2 regions of the Lactobacillus sp. UMNPBX4 genome follow, and region 1 is predicted to be linked to the other one. Evidence: predicted binding sites of a transcription regulator. Region 1 holds the regulator's gene; the other holds the start of a gene.
What was found. The regulator HrcA, encoded in region 1, represses chaperone genes, less so after heat shock. The targets are predictions, from matches to a motif close to TTAGCACTCNNNNNNNNNGAGTGCTAA.

Region 1 (4,207 bases):
AGGATTATTTATGTTAAATGGAATTTTAGTTATCGATAAAGATAAAGGGATGACTAGTGCTGATGTAGTTTATCATTTACGCAAAGCTCTGCATATCCGAAAAATTGGACATGCGGGTACACTTGACCCCGAGGTAACAGGTGTATTACCTATTGCAATTGGACAAGCAACTAAACTGATTGAACTTATGCATACTAGACCTAAAGAATATATTGGTAGTGGCCTTTTTGGATATGCCACTGACAGTTATGATTCAACTGGCACAGTTTTGAAAAAGACCAAGTTAACCAAGGCATTTACTTCTGAAGATATTCAGAATCATATGAATGAGTTTTTAGGGGAAATAGAACAAGTACCACCAATTTACTCAGCCGTAAAGGTAAATGGTAAGCATTTATATGAGTATGCTAGAGAAGGTATTGAGGTAGAGCGACCAAAACGTAAAGTTGATATTTTACAATATGATTTAACCAATAAACCTACATTCAATGAAAAAGATGGACAAGAAGAATTTGATTTTAAAATTAAATGTAGTAAAGGTACATATGTTAGATCCTTAGTAAATGATTTGGGCGAGAAAATGAATTGCCCAGCAGTTATGACTTACTTAAGAAGAGTAGCTAGCTCAGGTTTTGATATTTCTCAGGCCGTTAAGTTAAGTGAAATTGAAGAGAATCCTGAAAAAGCTGCAGAATTGATTCAACCAATTGACGCTTTCTTTAAAGACTATCCTCAAGTTGATCTAAGTGAAGGAAAATGGCTTAAAGTGAAAAATGGAGCAGGTATTTCGTTAGAAATAGATGCTAAAAAAGTCGCATTAAGGTACAATAAAAAAGTCAAGGCGATTTATGAGAATAAGGGAAAATTATATCGCCCAAGTTTAATGTTGATTCAAAATGAATAACTGAAATGAAGGGATTAGTTGTGAAAATCATTCATTTAACTTATCCAGTTAGCGAAAATACCATATCTTCAAAAACTATTCTAGCCTTAGGTTTTTTTGACGGCGTTCATTTAGGTCATCAACGCTTAATCAATAAAGCCAAAAAAATAGCTGATCAAAAGAAATTACCATTAGTAGTATTAACTTTTGATCGTCATCCGAAGGAAATTTATGCTGCCAAAAAAGACTTTAAGTATTTAGAAACTTTAGATGAAAAGGCAGATAAAATGGCAGAACTAGGTGTAGATTATCTAGCCGTAATGCCATTTACTAAAAAGTTTAGCGAGATAGATGCACAGAGTTTTGTAGATAATGTAATAATTAAACTCAATGCAGATACAGTAGTAGCTGGATTTGATTATACATATGGTCCTAAAGAGACTGCTAATATGAAGAATTTACCAAAATTTGCGAAGGATAGATTTGAAATTTTCGTTATGCCTAAGCAGATTTTTAATGGTAAAAAAATAGGTTCAACTGAAATTAGACAGGCAATTAGGGAAGGTAAGATGGAATTAGCTTTTCAATTAATGGGTCACCATTATGTGATGAGCGGGATCGTTGGTCATGGTAAAAGAAATGGCCATAAATTAGGCTTCCCAACAGCTAATTTAGTTTGGGCTAGTCATAAGGTAATTCCCAAAATAGGAGTATATGCCACTAAAACGCAGGTAGCTGGAAAGTGGTATGAATCTATGACTAGTGTCGGTTATAATGTAACGATTGGCCAACCTGAACAAATTTTTATTGAATCATATATATTTAATTTTAAACAGGATATTTATGATCAGCCAATAAAAATTAAATGGTATAAATATACTAGAGGCGAAATTAAATTTAGCAGCCTTGAAGAATTGAAAAAACAATTAGAGAAAGACCAAATAGAAATTGAACATTATTTTGCACAAGAAGCACGAAGTAATGCGTAACGAGAAGCTGAAGAACTTAGCAATTTTGAACTAAGTTCTTCAGTTTTTATTTTTTGAAATAATTTGAAGAAATTTTAGCACTCCTCTTGTTTTTCTGCTAATTTATAGTATCATATTAATTGTTAGCACCTGAGAATTACGAGTGCTAAAAGTGAGGGCGATTATTATGTTGACCGAGCGTCAAGAGCTTATTTTAAAAACAATTATTACAGACTTCACACAAACGCATGAGCCTGTTGGCTCTAAGACGGTGATGAAGCAGTTACCAATTAAAGTATCAAGCGCTACTATTCGAAATGAAATGGCGGTCCTAGAAGATCAAGGCTTAATTGAGAAGACACACTCTTCTAGCGGAAGAATTCCGTCAAGTGATGGATATCGTTATTATCTTGATAATTTAGTTGAACCGCTTCAGTTGCCAGAGTCTGTTTATAACACGATTGGGACACAATTAGATCGACCTTTTCATCAGGTGAATGAAATCGTACAAGAAGCAGCACGCATTTTATCTGATTTAACTAATTACACTGCTTTTGCTGAAGGACCTGAGAGTAGGGATGTTAAAATTACAGGTTTTAGGATTGTTCCCCTGTCTTCTAGACAAGTGATGGCAATTCTAGTGACGAGTGATGGCAATGTCCAAAATCAAGTTTATGCTTTACCACATAATATTCATGGTGAAGAAATTGAAAAAGCGGTTCGAATGATTAATGACCAATTAGTTGGTAAGAGTTTAAAGGAAATTAATGTTTCATTGCTAAGTGAACTTGCTAAAAACGAATTAGGTAGTGATCATGCTAACGAATTATTTAGCTTAGTTGAAGACGTGTTAAAAGATGCGGCTAGTGAGCAGATGTATGTTGATGGACAAATTAATCTATTGAACAATACAACTGAGAATAATGTAAATGATATACGTTCACTCTATGAATTAATTGATCGAGATAATTTGTTTTCTAATTTGATGAATATTAAGGCTGATCCTAAGACTGAAAAATACCCAGTTAAGGTAAAGTTAGGATCTGAATTGCCGAATGATTTATTAAAAAATTATAGTTTGCTGACAGCTGAATATAGTGTCGGCTCCCATGGTAAAGGAACAATAGCTTTACTTGGGCCAACAAATATGCCGTATTCTCAAATGATAGGGCTTCTAGAATACTTCAGAAATGAATTAGCCAAGAAGTTACTTGATTATTACGGTAAATTTCAATAATAGAGGAGGTTAGCCGTGAGTAAAGAAGAGTTTCCTAGTGAAAAGAATTTAGATGAAAAAGAAAATGCTTCAACACCTAAGGATGTTAAGAAAAAGGCAACTGAAGGTAAGGAAGCAAAAAATGATAAACATGATGAAAAATTAGCTAAAGAATTGGCTGATTTAAAAGATAAGAATAAGGAGCTTGAAGATAAGTATCTTCGTAGCGAAGCAGAAATTCAAAATATGCAAAATCGCTATTCAAAAGAAAGAGCTCAACTTATTAAGTATGAATCTCAAAGCTTAGCTAAAGATATTTTGCCTGCTGTAGACAATTTGGAGAGAGCTTTAAGCGTAGAAGCCGATGATGATGTTTCCAAGCAACTGAAGAAGGGCGTTAAGATGACGCTTGATTCATTAACTAAAGCATTGAAAGAACATGGCATCGTTGAGATTGAAGCTGAAGACGTAAAATTTGATCCGACATTGCATCAAGCTGTTCAAACTGTAGCAGCCGAAAATGATGATCAAAAAGATCACGTTGTTCAGGTTTTACAAAAAGGATATCAATATAAAGATCGGACACTAAGACCAGCAATGGTTGTAGTTGCTCAATAGGAGAGGAAGTTTATACATGTCAAAAGTTATTGGTATTGACCTCGGAACTACTAACTCAGCAGTTGCAGTTCTTGAAGGTAAAGAACCAAAGATTATTACTAACCCAGAAGGTAACCGTACTACTCCATCTGTAGTAGCTTTTAAAGATGGTGAAATTCAAGTTGGTGAAGTAGCTAAGCGTCAAGCTATTACTAACCCTAACACTATTGTTTCAATTAAGCGTCACATGGGTGAAGCAGATTACAAGGTTAAGGTTGGTGACAAGGAATACACACCACAAGAAATTTCTGCATTTATTTTACAATACATCAAGAAGTTCTCAGAAGATTACTTAGGTGAAAAGGTAACTGATGCAGTTATCACTGTTCCTGCTTACTTTAACGATGCACAACGTCAAGCTACTAAGGATGCTGGTAAGATCGCTGGGTTGAATGTACAAAGAATTATCAACGAACCTACTGCTTCAGCATTAGCCTTCGGTTTAAACAAAGACCAAGATGAAAAGGTCTTAGTTTACGACCT
Region 2 (4,207 bases), on a different contig from region 1:
TGGCAAGCTCAGTCTTACCAACACCAGTAGGTCCTACGAATAAGAAGGAACCAATTGGACGACCTGATTTGTTAAAGCCGATTCTATTACGACGAATTGCACGAGCCACTTTTTCAACTGCCTTATCTTGACCAATGATATGAGCCTTTAAGTCACTGGCTAAGTTTTGCAATTGATTTTCTTCTTGCTTTTGAATATCGCCGACAGGGATGCCAGTCTTTTCTTCAACAATCTTATTCATAATCTTGTTGGTGATAACTGGAGACTTGTCTGGATCTACCTTTTGATCTTTAACTTTTTCGTATTTTTCAATTTGGTCGCGGTAGTAGGCTGCCTTTTCGTAATCTTCATTCTTTAAGGCTTCTTCTTTTAGTTGCTCAGCTGCATTGATTCTTTCTTGCATTTTATCCTTATCAATATAAGGAATAGTTAAGTTCATTCTTGAACCAGCTTCATCTAACAAGTCAATGGCTTTGTCAGGTAAAAATCTGTCTTGAATGTAACGAGCTGATAATTTAGCAGCTGCTTCAATTGCATCATCTGTATAATGAACGTGGTGGTAATCTTCGTAGCGTTGTTGAATACCTTTCAGAATCCTAATAGTTTCATCAATAGAAGGTTCTTTTACTTCAACGGGTTGGAATCTACGTGCTAAAGCAGAATCTTTTTCAATGTCGCGGTATTCCTTGATAGTAGTAGCACCAACTAATTGGAGTTCACCACGAGCTAAGGCTGGTTTGATGATGTTACCAGCATCCATACCGCCTTCAGCGTTACCTGCACCAACAATTTCGTGAATTTCATCAATGAATAAAATGATGTCATCACTTTGTTGTAATTCTTTGATTAATTGCTCCATCCGTTGTTCAAATTGACCACGAATTCCAGTACCTTGAACAAGTGAAACTACATTTAATGATATGATTCTTTTATTTTGTAATTTAGCTGGGACAGAACCATCAACGATTTCTTGTGCTAATCCTTCAACTACGGCTGTTTTACCAACACCTGCTTCACCGATTAAAACAGGGTTGTTTTTAGTTCTTCTATTTAAAATCTCAATTACACGAGCGATTTCTTTATCACGGCCGATAACTGGATCGATTTTTCCTTTTTTAGCAAGAGCAGTTAAATCAGTACCGTATTGGTCAAGGAGACTTTTACCACCTTGATTGCCGTTACCATTTCCTCCGCCCATTTGCATTCTTGGATTATTTCCGTTCATATTATTTGCGGCATTGTTGTTATTTCCGTTTAAAGCGTTGAATAAATCATCAAAGTCGCCAAAAAATTCATTGTTATTATTCATATTTTCTAGATTTCCTTGTTGATTTCTTAATTCTTGATAGCATTGTTGACATAAATCAATTTCTCGGCTTTGGCCATTTACCTTAGTAAAGAGGTGAATGGAGGCTGGCCGTTTATGACAATTTTGACAAAGCAAAATGCATGACCGCCTTTCATTTAAGTTGTAACAAAATTATATTATTAGCACTCTTAGTAGTCAAGTGCTAAGCTCTACATTTCTTACTTAATGTAAGAAACACATAAAATAATAATATTTTTGAAAAATTACCATAAATAGTAGAATAAATAATGAAAAAATTATAAAATTTAAAAAGTGTGGTGATATTTTTGGATTATCAAAAGATTTTAGATCAATTGGTGTCTGGAGAGCTTAAAGAATATAAGGTAGAGCCTGAAGATGCCTTTGATTTACAGAAAACTATTAGAAATTATGGCAAAAGACAATATATTACCGGCAGAGCTGAAAGAGGCGGTGCTATTGTATATACCGCTACGAACACTGACGATTGAATAATGTAAACTGTTACATTATTGTTGTCTAAACTGTAAAAACATGATAATCTAATACCTGAATGGGTATTTATTACCAGTTTAATTTTTTCAATTTAAAGGAGATATTTATAATGGAAAAACGCGATTTTCATATTATTGCAGAAACAGGTATTCATGCACGTCCAGCTACTCTTTTAGTACAAGCTGCTTCAAAGTTCGGTTCAGATGTTAACTTGGAATACAACGGCAAGTCAGTAAACTTGAAGTCAATCATGGGTGTTATGTCACTTGGTGTTGGCCAAAATGCTGATGTTACTATCACTGCTGAAGGTGACGATGAAAAAGACGCATTGGACGCAATTGCCGACACTATGAAAAAAGAAGGTTTAGCTGAATAATGACCAAGACTTTAAAAGGAATTGCTGCTAGTGATGGTATTGCCATTGCTCCAGCATATCTTCTTGTGGAGCCTGATCTTTCATTTTCAAAGTCTTCAGTTGATGATGTTGAAGCTGAAGTAGCTCGTTACAAGGATGCTATTAAGACTTCAACTACTGAAGTTGAAAAGGTTCGTGATGTTGCCAAGAAGAGCTTGGGTGAAGAAGAATCTCAAGTTTTTGAAGCTCACTTAATGATTTTGAATGATCCAGAATTTACTGGTGCCATTGAGAATGAAATTAAGGATTCAAAGATCAATGCAGAAGCTGCATTAGATGAAACTGCACAAAAGTTCATCCAAATTTTTGAAAGTATGACTGATAATCCTTACATGCAAGAACGTGCTGCCGATGTACGCGATGTTTCTAAGCGTATTATGGCTCACTTACTTGGTAAGGAATTACCAAACCCAGCTTCAATTGACCATGAAGTAATCGTTGTTGCTCATGATTTGACTCCAAGTGATACTGCACAACTTAACAAGAAATACGTTAAGGGCTTTATTACTGATATTGGTGGTCGTACTGCTCACTCAGCAATCATGGCACGTTCACTTGAATTACCAGCCGTAGTTGGTACTGATTCAATTACTAAGGACGTTAAGAACGGCGACATGTTAATTGATGATGGTCTTGATGGTGTAGCTATTATTGATCCTAGTGATGATCAAGTAGCTGACTACAAGAAGAAGGGTGAAGCTTTCTTAAAGCAAAAGGCTGAATGGAAGAAATTGAAGGATGAACCTTCAGTAACTGTCGATGGTAAGCAATTTACTATTGCAGCCAACATCGGTACTCCTAATGATATGCCAGGTGTACATGAAAACGGTGCAGAAGCTGTTGGTTTGTACAGAACTGAATTCTTGTACATGGATTCATCAAACTTCCCAACTGAAGATGATCAATTCGAAGCTTACAAGAAAGTTATCGAAGGCATGAACGGCAAGCAAGTTATCATCAGAACAATGGATATTGGTGGTGACAAGCACCTAGATTACTGGGACTTGCCAGATGAAATGAACCCATTCTTAGGTGTACGTGCTATTCGTCTTTCACTTAAGAACGAAAAGATTTTCCGTACCCAATTAAGAGCTTTGCTTCGTGCATCAGCATACGGTAAGCTTGGTATTATGTTCCCAATGATTGGTACATTGGCTGAACTTCGTCAAGCTAAGGCTATCTTAAATGATGAAAAGCAAAAGCTTGTTGAAAAGGGCGTTAAGATCGGTGACGACTTGCAAGTTGGTATGATGATCGAAGTTCCTGCAGCTGCTGTTTTAGCAGATCAATTCGCTAAGGAAGTTGACTTCTTCTCAATTGGTACTAACGACTTGATCCAATACACTATGGCTGCTGACCGTGGTAACGATAACCTATCATACTTGTACCAACCATATAACCCATCAGTACTTCGTTTGATTAAGCACACTATTGATTCTGCTCATGAAAATGGTATCTGGTGTGGTATGTGTGGTGAAGCTGCCGGTGATAACACCATGTTCCCAATCTTACTTTCAATGGGACTTGATGAATACTCAATGAGTGCAACTTCAATCTTACGTATCAGAAGCTTAATGAAGAAGTTTGATACTAAGGATCTTAAGGAATTGGCTAACGAGGCATGCTTCGTTTCAGAAACTGCTGAAGAAAATGAAAAGTTAGTTAATGACTTAATGAAGAAGATCGACAAATAAATTCATATTTTGAATTGAGAAAAGAGACCGAAAGGTCTCTTTTTTCATATTTAAATATTTTAAACAAAACATACAATTTCTTCACAAATAATTCACGTTTTATCTTTAGAATATAAAGAGAAGTTAACATAAAAGATAAAATGAGTACTTACAAAAAAGAAGTTAGTATGTTATACTAATAGTAAGATTAAGAACGTATACAAATATTTGTTCTGAGGAGCGTGATTTTTATGGTAGATTTATATGTTTCGCCTAGTTGTACTTCATGTCGTAAGG

Region 2: a site for HrcA is predicted at 1,489-1,515, ahead of CP355_RS01705 (ATP-dependent Clp protease ATP-binding subunit). Genes of this name have one in related genera too.

Annotation. Positions count from the first base shown of each region.
Region 1 covers NZ_PCZF01000006.1:33,329-37,535, forward strand. Annotated here, with positions in the region: gene truB (tRNA pseudouridine(55) synthase TruB) at 11-904, shown strand; gene ribF (riboflavin biosynthesis protein RibF) at 910-1,872, shown strand; gene hrcA (heat-inducible transcriptional repressor HrcA) at 2,039-3,088, shown strand; gene grpE (nucleotide exchange factor GrpE) at 3,104-3,685, shown strand; gene dnaK (molecular chaperone DnaK) at 3,702-4,207, shown strand, end outside.
Region 2 covers NZ_PCZF01000005.1:5,927-10,133, reverse strand. Annotated here, with positions in the region: gene CP355_RS01705 (ATP-dependent Clp protease ATP-binding subunit) at 1-1,444, opposite strand, end outside; gene CP355_RS01700 (hypothetical protein) at 1,636-1,818, shown strand; gene CP355_RS01695 (phosphocarrier protein HPr) at 1,932-2,198, shown strand; gene ptsP (phosphoenolpyruvate--protein phosphotransferase) at 2,198-3,931, shown strand; gene spx (transcriptional regulator Spx) at 4,162-4,207, shown strand, end outside.